DNA from 3 places in the Streptomyces sp. NPDC051315 genome. Region 2 is predicted to be linked to each of the others. Evidence: riboswitches for the same ligand, from Rfam matches in the RefSeq annotation. Region 2 holds a riboswitch; each other region holds the start of a gene.
The links. A riboswitch is a leader RNA that binds a small molecule or an ion and turns the genes downstream of it on or off. The one in region 2 is predicted to bind cyclic di-AMP.
Positions count from the first base shown of each region.

Region 1: linked by a shared signal. The riboswitch ahead of ACIBBD_RS29700 (M23 family metallopeptidase) and the one ahead of ACIBBD_RS06385 (M23 family metallopeptidase) in region 2 are both predicted to bind cyclic di-AMP.
Region 3: linked by a shared signal. The riboswitch ahead of ACIBBD_RS36425 (transglycosylase family protein) and the one ahead of ACIBBD_RS06385 (M23 family metallopeptidase) in region 2 are both predicted to bind cyclic di-AMP.

Region 1 covers NZ_JBITEN010000018.1:54,410-59,954, forward strand. The annotation lists gene ACIBBD_RS29690 (HPr family phosphocarrier protein) at 1-229, shown strand, start outside; gene ACIBBD_RS29695 (GntR family transcriptional regulator) at 444-1,136, opposite strand; gene ACIBBD_RS29700 (M23 family metallopeptidase) at 1,325-2,080, opposite strand; cyclic di-AMP (ydaO/yuaA leader) riboswitch at 2,094-2,261, opposite strand; gene ACIBBD_RS29705 (M16 family metallopeptidase) at 2,487-3,875, opposite strand; gene ACIBBD_RS29710 (M16 family metallopeptidase) at 3,872-5,254, opposite strand.
Region 2 covers NZ_JBITEN010000003.1:16,432-21,976, forward strand. The annotation lists gene ACIBBD_RS06375 (PrsW family intramembrane metalloprotease) at 1-1,098, shown strand, start outside; gene ACIBBD_RS06380 (hypothetical protein) at 1,196-1,429, opposite strand; gene ACIBBD_RS06385 (M23 family metallopeptidase) at 1,565-2,587, opposite strand; cyclic di-AMP (ydaO/yuaA leader) riboswitch at 2,595-2,754, opposite strand; tRNA gene ACIBBD_RS06390 (tRNA-Met) at 3,062-3,135, opposite strand; gene ACIBBD_RS06395 (dihydrofolate reductase family protein) at 3,267-4,415, opposite strand; gene ACIBBD_RS06400 (MarR family winged helix-turn-helix transcriptional regulator) at 4,556-5,071, shown strand; gene ribA (GTP cyclohydrolase II) at 5,189-5,545, shown strand, end outside.
Region 3 covers NZ_JBITEN010000029.1:1,513-7,057, forward strand. The annotation lists gene ACIBBD_RS36415 (cytochrome P450) at 1-581, shown strand, start outside; gene ACIBBD_RS36420 (transglycosylase family protein) at 763-1,824, shown strand; cyclic di-AMP (ydaO/yuaA leader) riboswitch at 2,030-2,196, shown strand; gene ACIBBD_RS36425 (transglycosylase family protein) at 2,201-2,881, shown strand; gene eno (phosphopyruvate hydratase) at 3,242-4,531, shown strand; gene ACIBBD_RS36435 (septum formation initiator family protein) at 4,667-5,143, shown strand; gene ACIBBD_RS36440 (DUF501 domain-containing protein) at 5,184-5,545, shown strand, end outside.

The sequences.
Region 1 (5,545 bases), on a different contig from region 2:
CGCCTCCATCTTCGTCCGAGCCGCCACGGCCGCAGGCGTCCCGGTGACGATCGCCAAGGCGGGGGGCAACCCCGTCAACGCGGCCTCCATGCTGGCCGTGCTCGGCCTGGGCGCCCAGGGCGGCGAGGAGATCGTCCTCGCCTCCGACGCCGAGGGCGCGGACGTCGCCCTCGACCGGCTGGCCAAGCTGGTCTCCGAGGGGCTCGAGGAGCTTCCCGAGACCGTCTGAGCCTCGCCCGCAGCGCGTACGGAGCCGCGTCGCCCTTCACGGGCGGCGCGGCTCCGCCGTTTTCCCGCGCTCGCTGCGGAGAAATCTCGGGAGGCATGACGGAAAATAGTCCGGGCACACGAAGAGCGCGCCGTCGGAAATTCCGGGCGCGGCAGAAAAAGGGCAGCGGAAATACAGCTCCGCCGAATTCCCTTCTTTGTATACGGCCCCCGTGTTAATGACGCGGGCCCGACATGTTTACGACGTGTTGCGAAGTCCTCACACGGTCCTGGCGGTCCCCGCCCGCGAAGCGCAGCCGGTGTGCGGCGGACGAGCGCTCGGTGTGCAGCGCGGTGATCGCCCGCGCGCGCTCGCCGTCGCCGCGCGCCACCGCGTCCACGATCGCGCCGTGCTCCGCCCAGGACTCCACCGGGTTGGCGGGCGCGTCCACCGCGTACATCCAGGCGATCTTGTGACGCAGCTGGGTGAGCGTCGAGGTCAGGGCATGGCTGCCGGAGGCCTGGGCCAGCGTCTCGTGGAACCACCCGCCCAGGGAGCGCAGATCCTCGCTGCTGCCCCTCCTGGCGCGCTCCTGCCCCAGCCGGACGAGGCCGCGCAGCACCTTCAGATGCGCTTCGGTGCGCCGCTGGGCGGCCCGGGCCGCACCGAGCGGCTCCAGCAGCATGCGCATCTCCAGCAGGTCGGCGGCCTCCTGCTCGGTCGGTTCGGCGACGCACGCGCCCGCGTGCCGCCGCGTCACGACGAAGCCCTCCGCCTCCAGCGTGCGCAGCGCCTCCCGGACGGGGACGCGCGAGACGCCGTAGCGACGGGCCAGGAGTTCCTCGGTGAGGCGGCTGCCGCGCTCGTAGACACCCGCGACGATGTCGTCCCGGATGGCCGTGCACACCGAGTGCGCCGGAATACGCATGACCGACCTCCGCCTTAATCCCCGTGAAACGTCGACGAATGACGTGTGGTCAGTGACTCTATTGCAATGAGCCGCAATTTCCGACGGCGGGTCGGAATCCATGGATATTTTTTGGACAGCGGGGAGCGGGAAACGGCGAAAGCCCCGGCCGGAAGGGCCGGGGCTGCACGATCTGTCGCCGTACGTCGTCAGATGTTCACGCCGTGCTTGCGGAGGTAGGCGACCGGGTCGATGTCCGAGCCGTACTCGGTGCTCGTACGGGCCTCGAAGTGCAGGTGCGGGCCGGTGACGTTGCCCGTCGCGCCGGAGAGGCCTATCCGCTGGCCCGGAGTGACCTTCTGGCCCACCGAGACGCTGATGGACGACAGGTGACCGTACTGGGTGTACGTGCCGTCGCTCATCCGGATCACGACCTGGTTGCCGTAGGCACCGCCCCAGCCGGCCTCGACGACGGTGCCGAGCCCGACGGCGTGCACGGGAGTGCCGCTCGAGGCGTGGAAGTCGATGCCGGTGTGGCTGCCGGAGGACCACAGGGAGCCACCGGACTTGTAGCCGGTGGACACGTAGGACCCGGTGATGGGCGACACGAAGGTGTTCAGGCGCTCGCGCTCGGCCTCACGGGCGGCGCGGGCCCTGGCCTCGCGCTCCTTCTTGATCTTCGCGGCGGCCCGGGCGGCCGCCTCCTTGCGCGCGGCCTCCTCCTGGGCGGCCTGCTTCTGTGCGGCGGCCTGGTCGTCGATCTGCTCGGCGACGGAGTCGCCGATGGTGACGACGGGGATCAGCCCGGTCTGTTCCGCGGAGGTCTCGGCGGCGAGCGCCGGCGAGGAGGCCACGGTGCCGATGACGCCGGTGGTGGTGAGCGCCGCGATGCCCGCCGCGCGGGCGGTGGTGCGCTTCATCCGGCTGGGACGACGGTGCTTCCCGGTGGCGCAGGTGAACGCCATGAAGTCGAGTGGTCCTTTCCTTCCCTCTCGCCTACCGGGTTAGCTGACGGGTTCGGAGCAGGAAGGTCTCCTACGGGCCCCCTCGCGTCACGCGCGGGCGTCCGATTCACCCCAGGGACTGTGTACTTGGGTCCCCGGCTCCCCTGGCTCGCGCCGTACGGGGACTCGGCGATGGCTGTCCGGTGCCGCGGATGCGGCGCACTGCCCGACGAACAGCCCGGATGAAACTAGACGCGCCCGCTGTCAATCCCCAAACGGAACGCGGCTTTTGTAGCGCATGCCACAGGGCAGACAGGCAACCTCTCCCTCAATTCGGACATCAGGAGGCCCTGGTGACGCGTCGGTCACCAGGGCCCCTCGCACCCGCGCGTGGCCCGGCGGCCGGGCGTGCGCGCTGTCGCGGTGCCTACTCCGCGGACACGACCTTCACCTCGCCGATGCCCAGGGCCTCGACCGGCTCCTTGATCTGGGCGGCGTCACCGACGAGGACGGTCACCAGACGGTCGACCGGGAAGGCGCTCACGACGGCCGCGGTGGCCTCCACGGTGCCGGTCGCGGCCAGCTGCTGGTACAGCGTCGCCTGGTAGTCGTCGGGAAGGTGCTGCTCGACCTGGTCGGCCAGCGTGCCGGCGACGGCCGCCGCGGTCTCGTACTTCAGCGGTGCCACGCCGACCAGGTTCTGCACGGCGACGTCGCGTTCGGCGTCGGTGAGGCCCTCGGCGGCGAGGGTGCGCAGCACCTGCCAGAGGTCCGCCAGCGCGGGACCGGTGTTCGGGGTGTCGACGGAGCCGCTGATGGCGAGCATCGCGGCGCCCGTGCCGTCCGGCGCTGAGCGCAGGACCTGCCCGAAGGCGCGCACCCCGTAGGTGTAGCCCTTCTCCTCGCGCAGGACGCGGTCCAGGCGGGAGGTGAGGGTGCCGCCGAGGCAGTACGTGCCGAGCACCTGCGCGGGCCACACGCGCGCGTGCCGGTCGGGACCGATGCGGCCGATCAGCAGCTGCGTCTGGACGGCGCCGGGACGGTCCACGATGACGACCCGGCCGGTGTCGTCGGCGGTCACCGGCGGCACCGGCCGCGGCTGGGCCGAGGAGCCCGTCCAGGCGCCCAGGGTGTCGCCGAGGACCGCGTCCAGGTCGACCCCCGTGAGGTCGCCGACGACCACGGCCGTGGCCGTGGCGGGGCGGACATGCTTCTCGTAGAAGGCGCGGACGGCCGCCGAGTCGATGGTCTCGACCGTCTCCGCCGTGCCCTGGCGGGGGCGCGACATGCGCGCGGTGGCCGGGAACAGCTCCTTGGAGAGCTCCTTGGCGGCCCGCCGGGAGGGGTTGGCCAGCTCGTGCGGGATCTCGTCGAGACGGTTGCGGACGAGCCGCTCGACCTCGCTGTCGGCGAACGCGGGCGCCCTGAGGGCGTCGGCGATCAGCCCGAGGGCCTTGGCCAGGCGGGAGACCGGCACCTCGAGGCTCAGGCGGACGCCGGGGTGGTCGGCGTGCGCGTCGAGGGTCGCGCCGCAGCGCTCCAGCTCGGCGGCGAACTCCTCGGCGGAGTGCTTGTCGGTGCCCTCGGAGAAGGCCCGCGCCATGATCGTGGCGACGCCGTCGAGGCCGGCCGGCTCGGCGTCCAGGGGCGCGTCCAGGAGGACCTCGACGGCGACGACCTGCTGGCCGGGGCGGTGGCAGTGCAGAACGGTCAGGCCGTTGTCGAGCGTCCCGCGCGCGGGGGCGGGGAACGCCCACGGCCTGGCCTCGCCCGCCTGCGGCTGGGGGTGGAAGTCCATCGTGGCGAGCTCGGTCACTGGGCCGCCTCCTCGTTCTCGTCCTCGTCGGCGGTGTTCTCGGTGCTTGCGGCGTTCTCGGCGCTCTCGGCGCCTTCCGCGCTCTCGACGGGCTCGTAGACCAGCACGGCCCGGTTGTCGGGACGCAGACGGGCCTGGGCGATCTCCCGCACCTCATCCGCCGTGACGTCCAGCACGCGCTGGACGGCGGTCAGGGCGAGCTGCGGATCACCGAAGAGCACGGCGTACCGGCAGAGTTCGTCGGCGCGGCCGGCGACCGTACCGAGACGGTCCAGCCACTCGCGCTCCAGCTGGGCCTGGGCGCGCTCCATCTCCTCGGCCGTGGGGCCCTCCTCGGCGAAGCGGGCGAGCTCCTCGTCGATGGCGGTCTCGATGACCGGCACCTCGACGTCACCGGAGGTCTTCACGTCCAGCCAGCCCAGGGAGGGAGCCCCGGCGAGCCGCAGCAGGCCGAAGCCGGCCGCCACCGCCGTACGGTCGCGGCGGACGAGCCGGTTGTAGAGGCGGGAGGACTCGCCGCCGCCGAGGATGGTGAGCGCCAGGTCGACCGCGTCGCACGCGCGCGTGCCGTCCTGCGGCAGGCGGTAGGCGGCCATCAGGGCGCGGGCCGGGACCTCCTCCTCGACGACCTCGCGCAGCTGCTCGCCGATGATGTCGGGCAGGGTGCCGTCACGGGGAGCGGGCTTGCCGTCATGGGCGGGGATCGAGCCGAAGTACTTCTCGATCCAGGCGAGCGTCTGCTCCGGGTCGATGTCGCCGACGACCGAGAGGACCGCGTTGTTGGGCGCGTAGTACGTGCGGAAGAACGCGCGCGCGTCCTCCAGGGTCGCCGCGTCCAGGTCGGCCATCGACCCGATCGGGGTGTGGTGGTAGGGGTGGCCGTCCGGGTAGGCGAGGGCGGTCAGCTTCTCGAAGGCCGTGCCGTAGGGGACGTTGTCGTAGCGCTGGCGGCGCTCGTTCTTCACGACGTCGCGCTGGTTCTCCATGGACTCGTCGTCCAGGGCGGCCAGCAGCGAGCCCATGCGGTCGGCCTCCAGCCAGAGGGCGAGCTCCAGCTGGTGGGCGGGCATGGTCTCGAAGTAGTTGGTGCGCTCGAAGCTGGTGGTGCCGTTGAGCGAGCCTCCCGCGCCCTGGACCAGCTCGAAGTGGCCGTTGCCCTTGACCTGGGCGGAGCCCTGGAACATGAGGTGTTCGAAAAGGTGAGCCAGACCGGTACGCCCCTTGACTTCGTGGCGCGAACCGACGTCGTACCAGAGGCACACCGCCGCGACCGGGGTCAGGTGGTCCTCGGAGAGCACCACGCGCAGGCCGTTGGCCAGGCGGTGCTCGGTCGCTGTCAGGCCCCCGGAGCCTGCCTGGGCTGTGGCCGTGTGACCCATGGGCATGTACGTCCCTTCCGATCGCGGACGCGGTCGTCGAAACCGCGGTTTTCCTGCCGGTCCTGCCACTGTATGCAAGCGCGCGGAGCGTCGGCGAAGTTCCCGGGCGCCGTACGCCCAGAGCGAGATCGCGTAGCCTGCGGGCAGCCGTGGAGGAGGTGCCCCTCCGGCCGGGGCCGGACGCCCAGGCCCGGGGCGTGGCCCGCACTGTCAGTGCCACGGTCCACAATGGTCCGCGTCAGACCCGTCACACGCTTCAGCCAGAGCGAGCCGAAGGAACGCGTCGGTGTC
Region 2 (5,545 bases):
GACCCGTCCAGCGCGGACACCCTCGGCGCGACCGTCATCGCCCCCGTCGTCGAGGAGTCCGCCAAGGCGGCCGCGATCCTGCTGGTCTTCCTCTTCCGCAGGCGGGACTTCACCGGAATCGTCGACGGAGTGGTGATAGCCGGGATCACGGCGACCGGCTTCGCGTTCACCGAGAACATCCTCTACCTGGGCAACGCCTTCGGCACCGACCAGCTCAGCGGGGACAGCGGTATCGCCTCCGTCACCGTCGCCACCTTCTTCGTACGCGTCATCATGTCCCCGTTCGCGCACCCCCTGTTCACGGTGCTGACCGGTCTCGGCTTCGGCGTCGCCGCCCTGTCCGCGGACCGGCAGCGCGTGCGCCGCGTCCTGCTCCCGCTGTGCGGACTGCTGCTCGCGATGGTGATGCACGCCCTCTGGAACGGCTCGTCGACCCTCGGCGAGTGGGGGTTCTTCGCGGTGTACGGGGCGTTCATGATGCCGGCGTTCGCGGTGCTGACCTGGCTGGTGGTGTGGACGCGCCAGCGTGAACTGGGCACCGTGCGCGAGGAACTCCCCGCCTACGCGGCCGCGGGCTGGCTCACCCCGGCGGAGCCGTACGCGCTCGGCTCGATGCGGGCCCGGCGGCTGGCCCGCGACCACGCCCGCCGCCATCTGGGCAAGCCGGCCGCGCGCGAGGTGGCGCGGTACGAGGCGTACGCGACCTCCCTCGCGTTCCTGCGGCACCGCGGACGCCTCGGCCGGGCCGGCACCGACTTCGTGGTGCGGGAGCAGGAGTTGCTGCACGAGCTGTGGCGCCGCAAGGACATCGCGCGCCCCGCGCTGGACCACGCGGCCCGCATGACGGCGCCTCCGGTCCCGGTGGCCATGCCGCCCTGGCCGGTCCACGGGGTCTACGGGGTCTACGGGCACGGGCGGGGCCACGGGCGTCCGACGGGACCGAGCCGGCACCCGCAGTACCCGTATCCCCAGTCGCAGCCGCACCCTCACCCGCACGAGCCGCAACCGCAACCCCAGCCGCAGTCCCTGTACCCGCACCCCCGCTCCCCACAGCCCGGGTACTCCGGGTACTCCGGGTACGGCCCCAACCAGCCGTGAGCCGTGCGGGCGCTCGCGTCCCGGCGGCCGGGCGACCGTCATGACGTAAGCCGTACGGCGTAGGGGCTGCTCCTACCGGGGACACCGCGGTGGACCCCTACGCCGAGGCCTGCGGGAGCCGCTCGGTCTCCGCCCGGGTCGGCTCCAGCCCGGCCGCTCCCACCTGCGCCGGCAACTGCCCCACGGTCCGGGCGGAGGCGATCGGCGCCGCCACCGCCGGCTGGGCCGGGGGCAGGGCCGGGGCCACCGGGGCGCGCCCCCGGCCGTCACCACCGAGGGCGCGCGGGAAGACCTCGGGGTCGGAGGAGCCGGGCACGCGCGGAGACGTCATCCGCTGCGACAACACCGAGGCCGGAGGCGCGCATTGCACGCCTCCGGCCAGGGGTCGGAACATCCGGGAAACGTCCGGGTGCCGCACGGGAGACCTCACCGACCCCCGTCGACCTCCGGAAATTCCCCGGAAGACTCAGGGGTTCACGCCGTGGTCCCGCAGCCAGGCCGCCGGGTCGATGCCCGAGGCGCTGCCGCCCGGGTGGACCTCCAGGTGGAGGTGGGCGCCGGTGACGTTGCCGGTGGCGCCGACGCGGCCGATGACGTCGCCGGTGGCGACCTTCTGGCCGACGCTGACGTTGATGGAGGACTGGTGGGCGTACCAGATCTCGGTGCCGTCATCGAGGGTGAGCACGGTCTTGTAGCCGTACGACCCGTCCCAGCCGGCCGAGGTGATGGTGCCGCTGTGCACGGCCTTGAGCAGGGTGCCGGTGGGGGCGGCGAAGTCGAGCCCGGTGTGGTACCCGGAGGACCAGTAGGCGCCGGCCTGACCGAACGTGGAGGTGATGGTGTACGAGGAGGTCGGCAGCGTGTACTGCTTGGCGAGCTCGGCGAGGCGCTCGGCCTCGGCCTTCTTCGCGGCTTCCTCGGCGGCCTTCTTCTTCGCGGCGGCGGCCTTGGCCTCCGCCTCCTGCTGGGCCTTGGCGGCCGCGTCGGCCTCCGCCTTGGCCGCGGCGGCCTCGGCGGCTGCCTGGGCCTTGGCCTCGATCTGGGTCTGCTGCGACTCGGCCTGCGCCATGATCCGGCTGCGCAGCGCCTCGCCGGCGTCGGCGGCGCTGTCGCTGCTGTCGTCCGCGGCGACGGTGGTGCCGAAGGTGCTGAGGGCGGACGCGGACTCCTCGGGGGTGTCGTCGTCCGAGATCAGGGAACCCACGGAGGGGAGGTCCGGCATGGAGATGGAGACCGGCGGCTTGCCGGTGTTGGCGCTGGCCATGCCGCCCGCGCCGACGGCGGCTATGACGCCGACGCCGAGGACGGTGGAGCTGCGGGCGAGTCCGCCGCGCTGCTTGGCGACGCGGTGCCGACCGCGTACCGGGCGAATGGACTCCGCGGTGGGGTTCCACTCCTCCCAGGGGCCCTCGTCGGTGCGGTAGCTGCCGTAGCCGAAGGTCTGGCTGGGCACACTGGGGGCTTCTGGGGCAGGCCGGTTGGACGCCACGCGGGCGTACTCCTTTCCTTCCGTCGCCTACCGGGTTAGCTGACGGGTTCGGAGCGGGAAGGTCTCCTACGCGCGTATACCGGCCGTAACTTCACGGCGGCTTCCGCGTGATTCACCCCAAGGTGGTGGTTCCCCGGTTCCCTTACGGGATTCGGCGCGTGCGCACGGAGCCGCCTCTTGTGACGGCTGGGACGACCGCGCTGCGTTATCGAACGTTAATAGACGCGGGGCCGGGTTTCCAAGCGGTTCCGCTTGATCAACAACATTTCTGGCCTGGACTTTTGTCTCACGAGCGGTGAAAAACGGGCGAGTTGACCCCGGTTCGACCACGCTTCAGCAGCCACAGGACTTTTGATGGTGACTCAGTTGTTATGCGCAGGGCGCTCGGCCGGTCACCTTCCGTGAGGGCGATCAGGCGGATGAACGCACCGAGGGCCGGAATCCTGAAACAGGATTCCGGCCCTCGGCCTTCAGTAGCGGGGACAGGATTTGAACCTGCGACCTCTGGGTTATGAGCCCAGCGAGCTACCGAGCTGCTCCACCCCGCGTCGGTATGACACCAGTGTACGCCATCTGCGGGACACGAAGCGCACGCATTGATCCGGGGGCTCCTCGGGGGCCTGCGGGGAACTGCCCGCAGGGCCTCCCCCAGAGCCACCGCTCAGCCGAACCGCCTTGGTCAGGACGGCTGTTGGGCGTCGCGGAGCAGATGGCGGTTGGGCGCCGCGGCCGGCTCCTCGTACTCCGGAAGAACCACGACGTCCACGCCCGCGGCGGTCAGCAGGCCGGCGCCGTCGGCGTCGGTCACGAAGGTGTCCGGTTCCCGCCAGGCCGTCACGACCCGGGGGACGCCCGCGTCGAGGACGAGCCGGGCGCAGGGCGTCGGGCGGGAGGAGCGCCGGGTGCAGGGTTCAAGGCTGGTGTAGACGGTGGCCGTGGCCAGACGGGGGTCGTCCGGGGCGATCTTCGCGAGGGCGGCCTCCTCGGCGTGGACGACGGGGTCGCCGGCCTCCCGGGAGTGGCCGCGCGCCAGCTCGGTCCCGTCGGCTGCCACCACCACCGCGCCCACGCTGAAGGCGGTCCGCGACGGCGGGCAGGCGGCCGCCAGCTCGCAGGCGAGGGCCAGCCAGTGCCGGTCGGCGGCCACGGGGAGCGGGCCGGCGCCGGGCGCGGTGGGCTCGTAGCGCGTCAGCACGACGTCCTCGATGCGCCGCGTCTCGACGAGCCGCAGCCGTCCACCCTGGTAGCCGCCGGGCCCGAAGAGCCGGGGCGCGTCCGGGGTGCCCACGAAGAGGGGGGCCAGGACGAGCTGGAGTTCGTCGGCCAGGCCTTCCTGGAGGAGCTGGGTGTGGATGGTTCCGCCGCCCTCGACCATCAGCCGCCGCACACCCCGTACGTCGTGGAGGTGTTCCAGGAGCCGCCGCCAGTCGAGGGCGGGGCCGAGGGGGACGACGTCGGCCGCGAGGCCGAGCGACCGGGCGCGCTCGGCACCCGTGTCGGTCGTGTACACGACCTTCTCGCCGCCCGTGTGCCAGAAGTTCGCCGCCGGGTCCAGCTCACCGGAGCCGCTGACGGTGACCTTGAGGGGATACTCCGCCCCGCCGGCCGCCAGCCGGGCCGCCCGGCGTTCGGGCGAGTTGACCAGGAGGCGGGGGTTGTCGGCGCGGATGGTGCCGGCTCCGACCAGGATCGCGTCGACGGAGGCCCGCACCTCGTCGACCCGGTCGAAGTCGGCCGGGCTGGAGAGCAGGAGGCGGTCGGGGCCGGTGTCGTCGAGGTAGCCGTCGAGGGAGACAGCGGCGGACAGCAGGACGTACGGGTACGGCATCGGCGCGGTCTCTCCGGGCGAGGGGGTGAGGGACAGAGGGACAGAGAGGGTGGACGGGGTGGACGGGGCTGCGGGTACCGGCGGGGTTACCGGACCGCGGCGACCTTGGTTCAAGTTTGAAGCAAACCTACACTGGGGGCATGACGATCCGCTGGCTCACCCCCGAGGAGCAACGCGCCTGGCGCGCGTATGTCGCCGCCTCCCTGCTCCTGGAGGACGCGATCGACCGGCAGCTCCAGCATGAGGCCGGCATGCCCCACCTGTACTACTCCATCCTGGCTCACCTCTCCGAGGTCCCCGAGCGACAGCTGCGCATGACCGATCTCGCGGAGAAGCTGAAGATCACCCGCAGCCGGCTGACGTACGCGGTGACGCGCCTGGAGAAGGACGGGCTGGTACGGCGGGAGAACTGTCGCTGGGACAGACGCGGGAGCATCGCGGTCCTGACCGACGAGGGCATGGCGGTGCTGGAGCGGACGGCTCCCGGCCACGTCGAGACCGTCCGCGCCTCCCTCTTCGACCGGCTCACCCCGGAGCAGGTGGGGCAGCTCGAGGAGATCTGCACGCACATCGCGCAGGGGCTCCAGGGGGACGACGGCGGGGGCGGGCCCGAGGGCGTGCCGTGGCGCAGGCGGTCGTCGCCCTCCTGCTCGTGAGCCACACCACTCCTCCGTTGCTTGAAACTTAAAGCATGAGGTAGTGTCGCGATCACCGTGACTGTTTCAAATCTGAAGCAGAGCCGCGCTCTGTCCACCGGACCCGGGAGAATCCTCATGCTCCACACCCCCGCCGCCACCGAGCGTGCCCGCGTCCGGGTACCGCTGCGCTTCCACGACGGCTACTCGGTCGACGCCGAACTGGTCACCTTCCACGGCTTGGCCGACGGCCAGGAGCACGTGGCCTTCGTCCTCGGCGACCCGGGCCCCCGCCCGCTGGTGCGGCTGCACTCCGAGTGCCTGACCGGGGACGTCTTCGGCTCCGCCCGCTGCGACTGCGGCCCCCAGCTGCGCGAGGCGGTCGAGCGCATCGCCGACCGCGGCGGCGTCCTGCTCTACCTCCGCCAGGAGGGCCGGGGCATCGGCCTCTACAACAAGCTCGACGCGTACGCCCTCCAGGACCAGGGCCTGGAC
Region 3 (5,545 bases), on a different contig from region 2:
CCGCCATGGCCTTCATCCTCCTGTTCGCCGGCTTCGAGACCACCGTCAACCTCATCGGCAACGGCACGTACGCCCTCCTGACCCACCCCGGCCAGCGCCACCGGCTCCAGGACTCCCTGGCCACCGGCGACCGCGCCCCGCTCGAGACCGGCGTCGAGGAACTCCTGCGCTACGACGGCCCCGTGGAGCTCGCCACCTGGCGCTTCGCCACCCGCCCCCTGACCCTCGGCGGCCAGGACATCGCCCCCGGTGACCCCGTCCTCGTCGTCCTCGCGGCCGCCGACCGCGATCCGGAGCGCTTCACCGACCCGGACACCCTCGACCTCTCCCGCCGGGACAACCAGCACCTCGGCTACGGCCACGGCATCCACTACTGCCTGGGCGCACCGCTCGCCCGGCTGGAGGGGCAGACGGCGCTCGCCACCCTCCTCACCCGCCTGCCCGACCTGCAACTCGCCGTCGATCCGACCGAGTTGAGGTGGCGGGGCGGCCTCATCATGCGCGGACTGCGCACGCTCCCCGTGGAGTTCACCCCGGCCCCGCCCCTCGCTTCGCCCGCACCCGCCGCGCCCGTGCGCTGACCCACCGTCAGGTGATCGTTCCGCGAAGCAAAGGCGACCATTCCTCAACTCTGTGATCTTCACGTGATCTGTGCGGCATTAACTTGTGACAAGTGATCGTCTGCCTATACGTTCACTCGTCAACGCGACGGGGCAGGATCACCCGCCGCGCGGGCACTGCTGTCTCGAGAAAGGCCCTCGCATGCTCTCCGGGAACGGTCGTCACCGTCGCCCCCGCCAGGCCCCGGCCCTCCTCGTCGCGGCCGGCGTGACCGGCTCCGCCATCGCCATCCCCCTGCTCGGCGCCACCGGGGCGAGTGCCGCCGACGGCACGGTGTGGGACAGGGTCGCGGAGTGCGAGACCGGCGGCTCCTGGAGCGCCGACGAGGGCAACGGCGAGTACGGCGGCCTGGCCCTGACTCAGGAGGACTGGGAGGCCTACGGCGGGCTCGACTACGCCACGCGGCCCGACCTCGCCAGCCGCAACCAGCAGATCTCCGTCGCCCAGAAGCTCCTCGCCGACCAGGGTGTCGGCGCCTGGGGCACCTGCGGGCTGACCGCGGGGCTCAGCGAGGACGCGGCCTCGGGTGACGTTGACACCGGCGTGGCGGACGACTCGTCCGACTCCTCCGTGACATCCGGCTTGTCCGACCTGTCCAAGGGGGCGTCCGGGTCCTCGAAGTCCTCCGGTTCCGCGAAGGATTCCGGGAGCGCCTCCACCGACCCGTCCGCCGAATCCTCCACGGATTCCACCGGTACGCCCTCCTCGTCACCTTCGTCCACTTCTTCCTCTACGCCGGACACATCCTCCGCGTCCGACACGTCCACCGGCTCCGGTGCGGGCGGCGCGCAGGCGGGCAACGGCGCGTCCCGGACGGCACCGGGGACGGACGAGTCGGACAAGTCGGGGCAGAGTGCGGGTTCCTGGAGCCTCGTCGACACCGGGGCGGTCGATGCCGGCTCGGCGGACGCCGGGGCCGCCGCGACCAACTCCACCGGCTCCGGCCGCCACCGGGGCGGCACCGCCGACGAGAGCGCGACCGGCGGCACGTCCACCGCCTCCTCCGGCCGTCACGCGGCGGGCACCCTCGGCGGCGCGGCCGGCACCTACACGGTCCGGGCGGGCGACTCCCTCGCGTCCATCGCCGACTCCCTTGACCTCGACGGCGGATGGCGCGCGCTCTACGACGAGAACAAGGACGTCATCGGGGCCGACCCGAGCGACATCGCCCCCGGTCAGACCCTGTCCACAGGGGCCGAATAGGGCGGAAAAGGCGGGAAAAAAGACGGGAGTTCACGTCACACTTCGCGCCGAATGTCCGGTTTGGCGAAAGTGTGGGATGAGTCTCAGAAGCCCTGATCGTCTTTGAAATTCCGCCGATCGCCTGTCTACGGTCGTGATCGCTCGGCAACCCGAGCCCCGGCCGCCGCAACGCCGAATCCTGCCAGTGGCGGCCCGGGAACAGTCGTCGCGTCAAGCGCCGCAGGCAGGAGCGGGGGACCCAAGGTAAGTGCCGCACCGGGCAGTTGACGGCGGCGGCTAGGGGTGAAGCCACGCCTCCCACGGAGGAGTGGCCGGGCAACTCAACCGGCCCGAACCCGACAGCTCACCTCGCAGGCGTCGGTGAGGGGATCGATCCATGCTGTTTTCCGTCAAGGGCAAGCATCGTCGTCCGTCCAAGGCCACTCGCGCCATCGCCATCGCCGGTGTCACCACCGCCGCCGTGGCCGCCCCGCTGATGGCGGCCGGCAGCGCCTCCGCCGCCACGGCCTCCGAGTGGGACGCCGTCGCCCAGTGCGAGTCCGGCGGCAACTGGTCCATCAACACCGGCAACGGTTACTACGGCGGTCTGCAGTTCTCCGCCTCCACCTGGGCCGCGTACGGCGGCACGCAGTACGCCTCCACCGCCGACCAGGCCAGCAAGGCGCAGCAGATCGAGATCGCCGAGAAGGTCCTCGCGGGCCAGGGCAAGGGCGCCTGGCCGGTCTGCGGCACGGGCCTGTCCAACGCCACGTACAACGGCGGCTCCTCCTCGGCCGACACCTCCACGGAGAGCACCACCCGCTCCACCGAGGAGCAGAGCGCCTCCCGCTCCGCCGAGCGTCCGGCGGCCAAGAGCCAGAAGACGGTCACCACCCCGACCGGCAAGAAGGTCAAGAAGGGTGACGGCGAGTACAAGGTCGTCACGGGCGACACCCTCAGCTCCATCGCCGGGAAGCAGAACGTCGAGGGCGGCTGGGAGAAGCTGTTCCAGCTGAACAAGGACATCGTCGAGGAAGCCGACCTCATCTACCCGGGCCAGCAGCTGCACCTCAAGTGACAGCTGGCTCTCAGCGCGGGCACAGTGCCCTCACAGGCGAGGTCCTCATGCTGAAGACCTCGTGAGGGTCCCCCCGTCCCCACGGGCTCCCCGCCCCGGTGCGTGTTCCCCCGTACGCACCGGGGCGGGGTTTTTCCTTGCCCGCCGGTGCCCCCGGTTTCGCCCGCCGTTCGGAGGAGATTCCCCCACCCTCTTTGTTCCGGCTGGGAACAATGTGTACCGTCAGTCTGTCCACGGGACGGTCGGTCGGCTGCCGACGGCCCCGGGGCGGTTAGGCTCTAGTCGCAAGGCACACCGAGGGCTTCATCACGGCCCGCGTGCCCCGCACTACCAGCGTCACATCCCAAGAAGGAGATGCTCGTGCCGTCCATCGACGTCGTCGTAGCCCGGGAAATCCTGGACTCCCGAGGCAACCCCACGGTCGAGGTCGAGGTCGGCCTCGACGACGGCAGCACGGGTCGTGCCGCCGTCCCGTCCGGCGCCTCCACCGGCGCCTTCGAGGCCATCGAGCTCCGCGACGGTGACCCCAACCGCTACCAGGGCAAGGGCGTCGAGAAGGCCGTCCTCGCCGTCATCGAGCAGATCGGCCCGGAGCTGGTCGGCTACGACGCCACCGAGCAGCGCCTGATCGACCAGGCCATGTTCGACCTGGACGCCACCGACAACAAGGGCTCCCTCGGCGCCAACGCCATCCTCGGCGTCTCCCTCGCCGTCGCCCACGCCGCCTCCGAGGCCAGCGACCTCCCGCTCTTCCGCTACCTGGGCGGCCCGAACGCGCACCTGCTGCCGGTGCCGATGATGAACATCCTGAACGGCGGCTCGCACGCCGACTCCAACGTGGACATCCAGGAGTTCATGATCGCCCCGATCGGCGCGGAGTCCTTCTCCGAGGCCCTGCGCTGGGGCACCGAGGTCTACCACACCCTCAAGAAGGTCCTGAAGAGCAAGGGCCTGTCCACCGGCCTCGGCGACGAGGGCGGCTTCGCCCCGAACCTCGGCTCCAACCGCGAGGCCCTCGACCTCATCCTCGAGGCCATCAAGGAAGCCGGCTACACCCCCGGCGAGCAGATCGCCCTCGCGCTCGACGTCGCCGCCTCCGAGTTCTACAAGGACGGCTCCTACACCTTCGAGGGCAAGGACCGCTCCGCCGCCGAGATGACCGAGTACTACGCCGAGCTCGTCGAGGCGTACCCGCTCGTCTCCATCGAGGACCCGCTGTTCGAGGACGACTGGGAGGGCTGGAAGACCATCACCGCCAAGCTCGGTGACAAGGTCCAGCTCGTCGGCGACGACCTGTTCGTCACCAACCCCGAGCGTCTGGCCCGCGGTATCGAGGAGGGCGCCGCCAACGCGCTGCTCGTGAAGGTGAACCAGATCGGTTCGCTCACCGAGACCCTCGACGCCGTCGAGCTGGCCCAGCGCAACGGCTTCAAGTGCATGATGTCCCACCGCTCCGGCGAGACCGAGGACGTCACCATCGCCGACCTGGCCGTCGCCACCAACTGCGGCCAGATCAAGACCGGCGCCCCGGCCCGCTCCGAGCGCGTCGCCAAGTACAACCAGCTGCTGCGCATCGAGGAGATCCTCGACGACGCCGCGGTCTACGCCGGCCGCTCGGCCTTCCCGCGGTTCCGCTCCGCGAACCAGTAAGCACGGCCGCGGCGAGGTCTCCGAGAGCTGACCCCGTGCCGGGGTGAGGCTTGGCCAGTCGTACGTACGTCCCCGTACTCGGTCCCGTACCGTGTCCGGGGACGTACGCACGTGTGAGACGGGAGGCGGGGACAGATGGCCGTGAAGGACCGGGACCGTTTCTCCACCGCGACCAGGATCCGGCTGCTGGGGGAGCAGACGGCGGCCCGTGTCTACCGCTCCCAGACCCGGCGTCAGGCCCGCCGCTCCCGCCTCACCGGCCGCGCGGCCCTGCTGGCGCTGGTCCTGTGCTCGCTGATCGTGGCCCTGGCCTACCCGATGCGCCAGTACGTCTCCCAGCGCGCCGAGATCGCCGACCTGGAGCGCGAGAAGGAGCAGGCCAAGGAGCGGGTGGAACAGCTGCGCGACCTCAAGGCACGCTGGCAGGACGACGCGTACGCCGAGCAGCAGATCCGGCTGCGGCTGCACTACGTGATGCCGGGGGAGACGGGCTACATCGTCATCGACCCGGCCGCGGCGAAGCAGGCCCGCGCCGACCTGGGGGCCGCCGACCGCCCCTGGTACTCGAACGTCTGGGACGGGGTCGACAAGTCCGACGCCTCCGACCAGTGACGGACAGACGGACAGACAGAAAGACAGCCTGAAGACAGTCATGGAAACGCCCCCGCCGCCCACCCCGCGTACCGAGCCCACCGACGCGGACGTCGAGGCCTTCAAGCAGCAGCTCGGGCGCCCGCCGCGCGGTCTGCGCGCGATCGCGCACCGCTGCCCCTGCGGGCAGCCGGACGTCGTGGAGACGGCCCCCCGCCTTCCCGACGGCACGCCCTTCCCCACGCTGTACTACCTGACGTGCCCGAAGGCGAACTCCGCCATCGGCACGCTGGAGGCGAACGGCGTGATGAAGGAGATGACGGACCGCCTGGCGACCGACCCGGAGCTGGCCGCCGCCTACCGGGCCGCCCACGAGGACTACGTCCGGCGCCGGGACGAGATCGAGGAGCTGAAGGGCTTCCC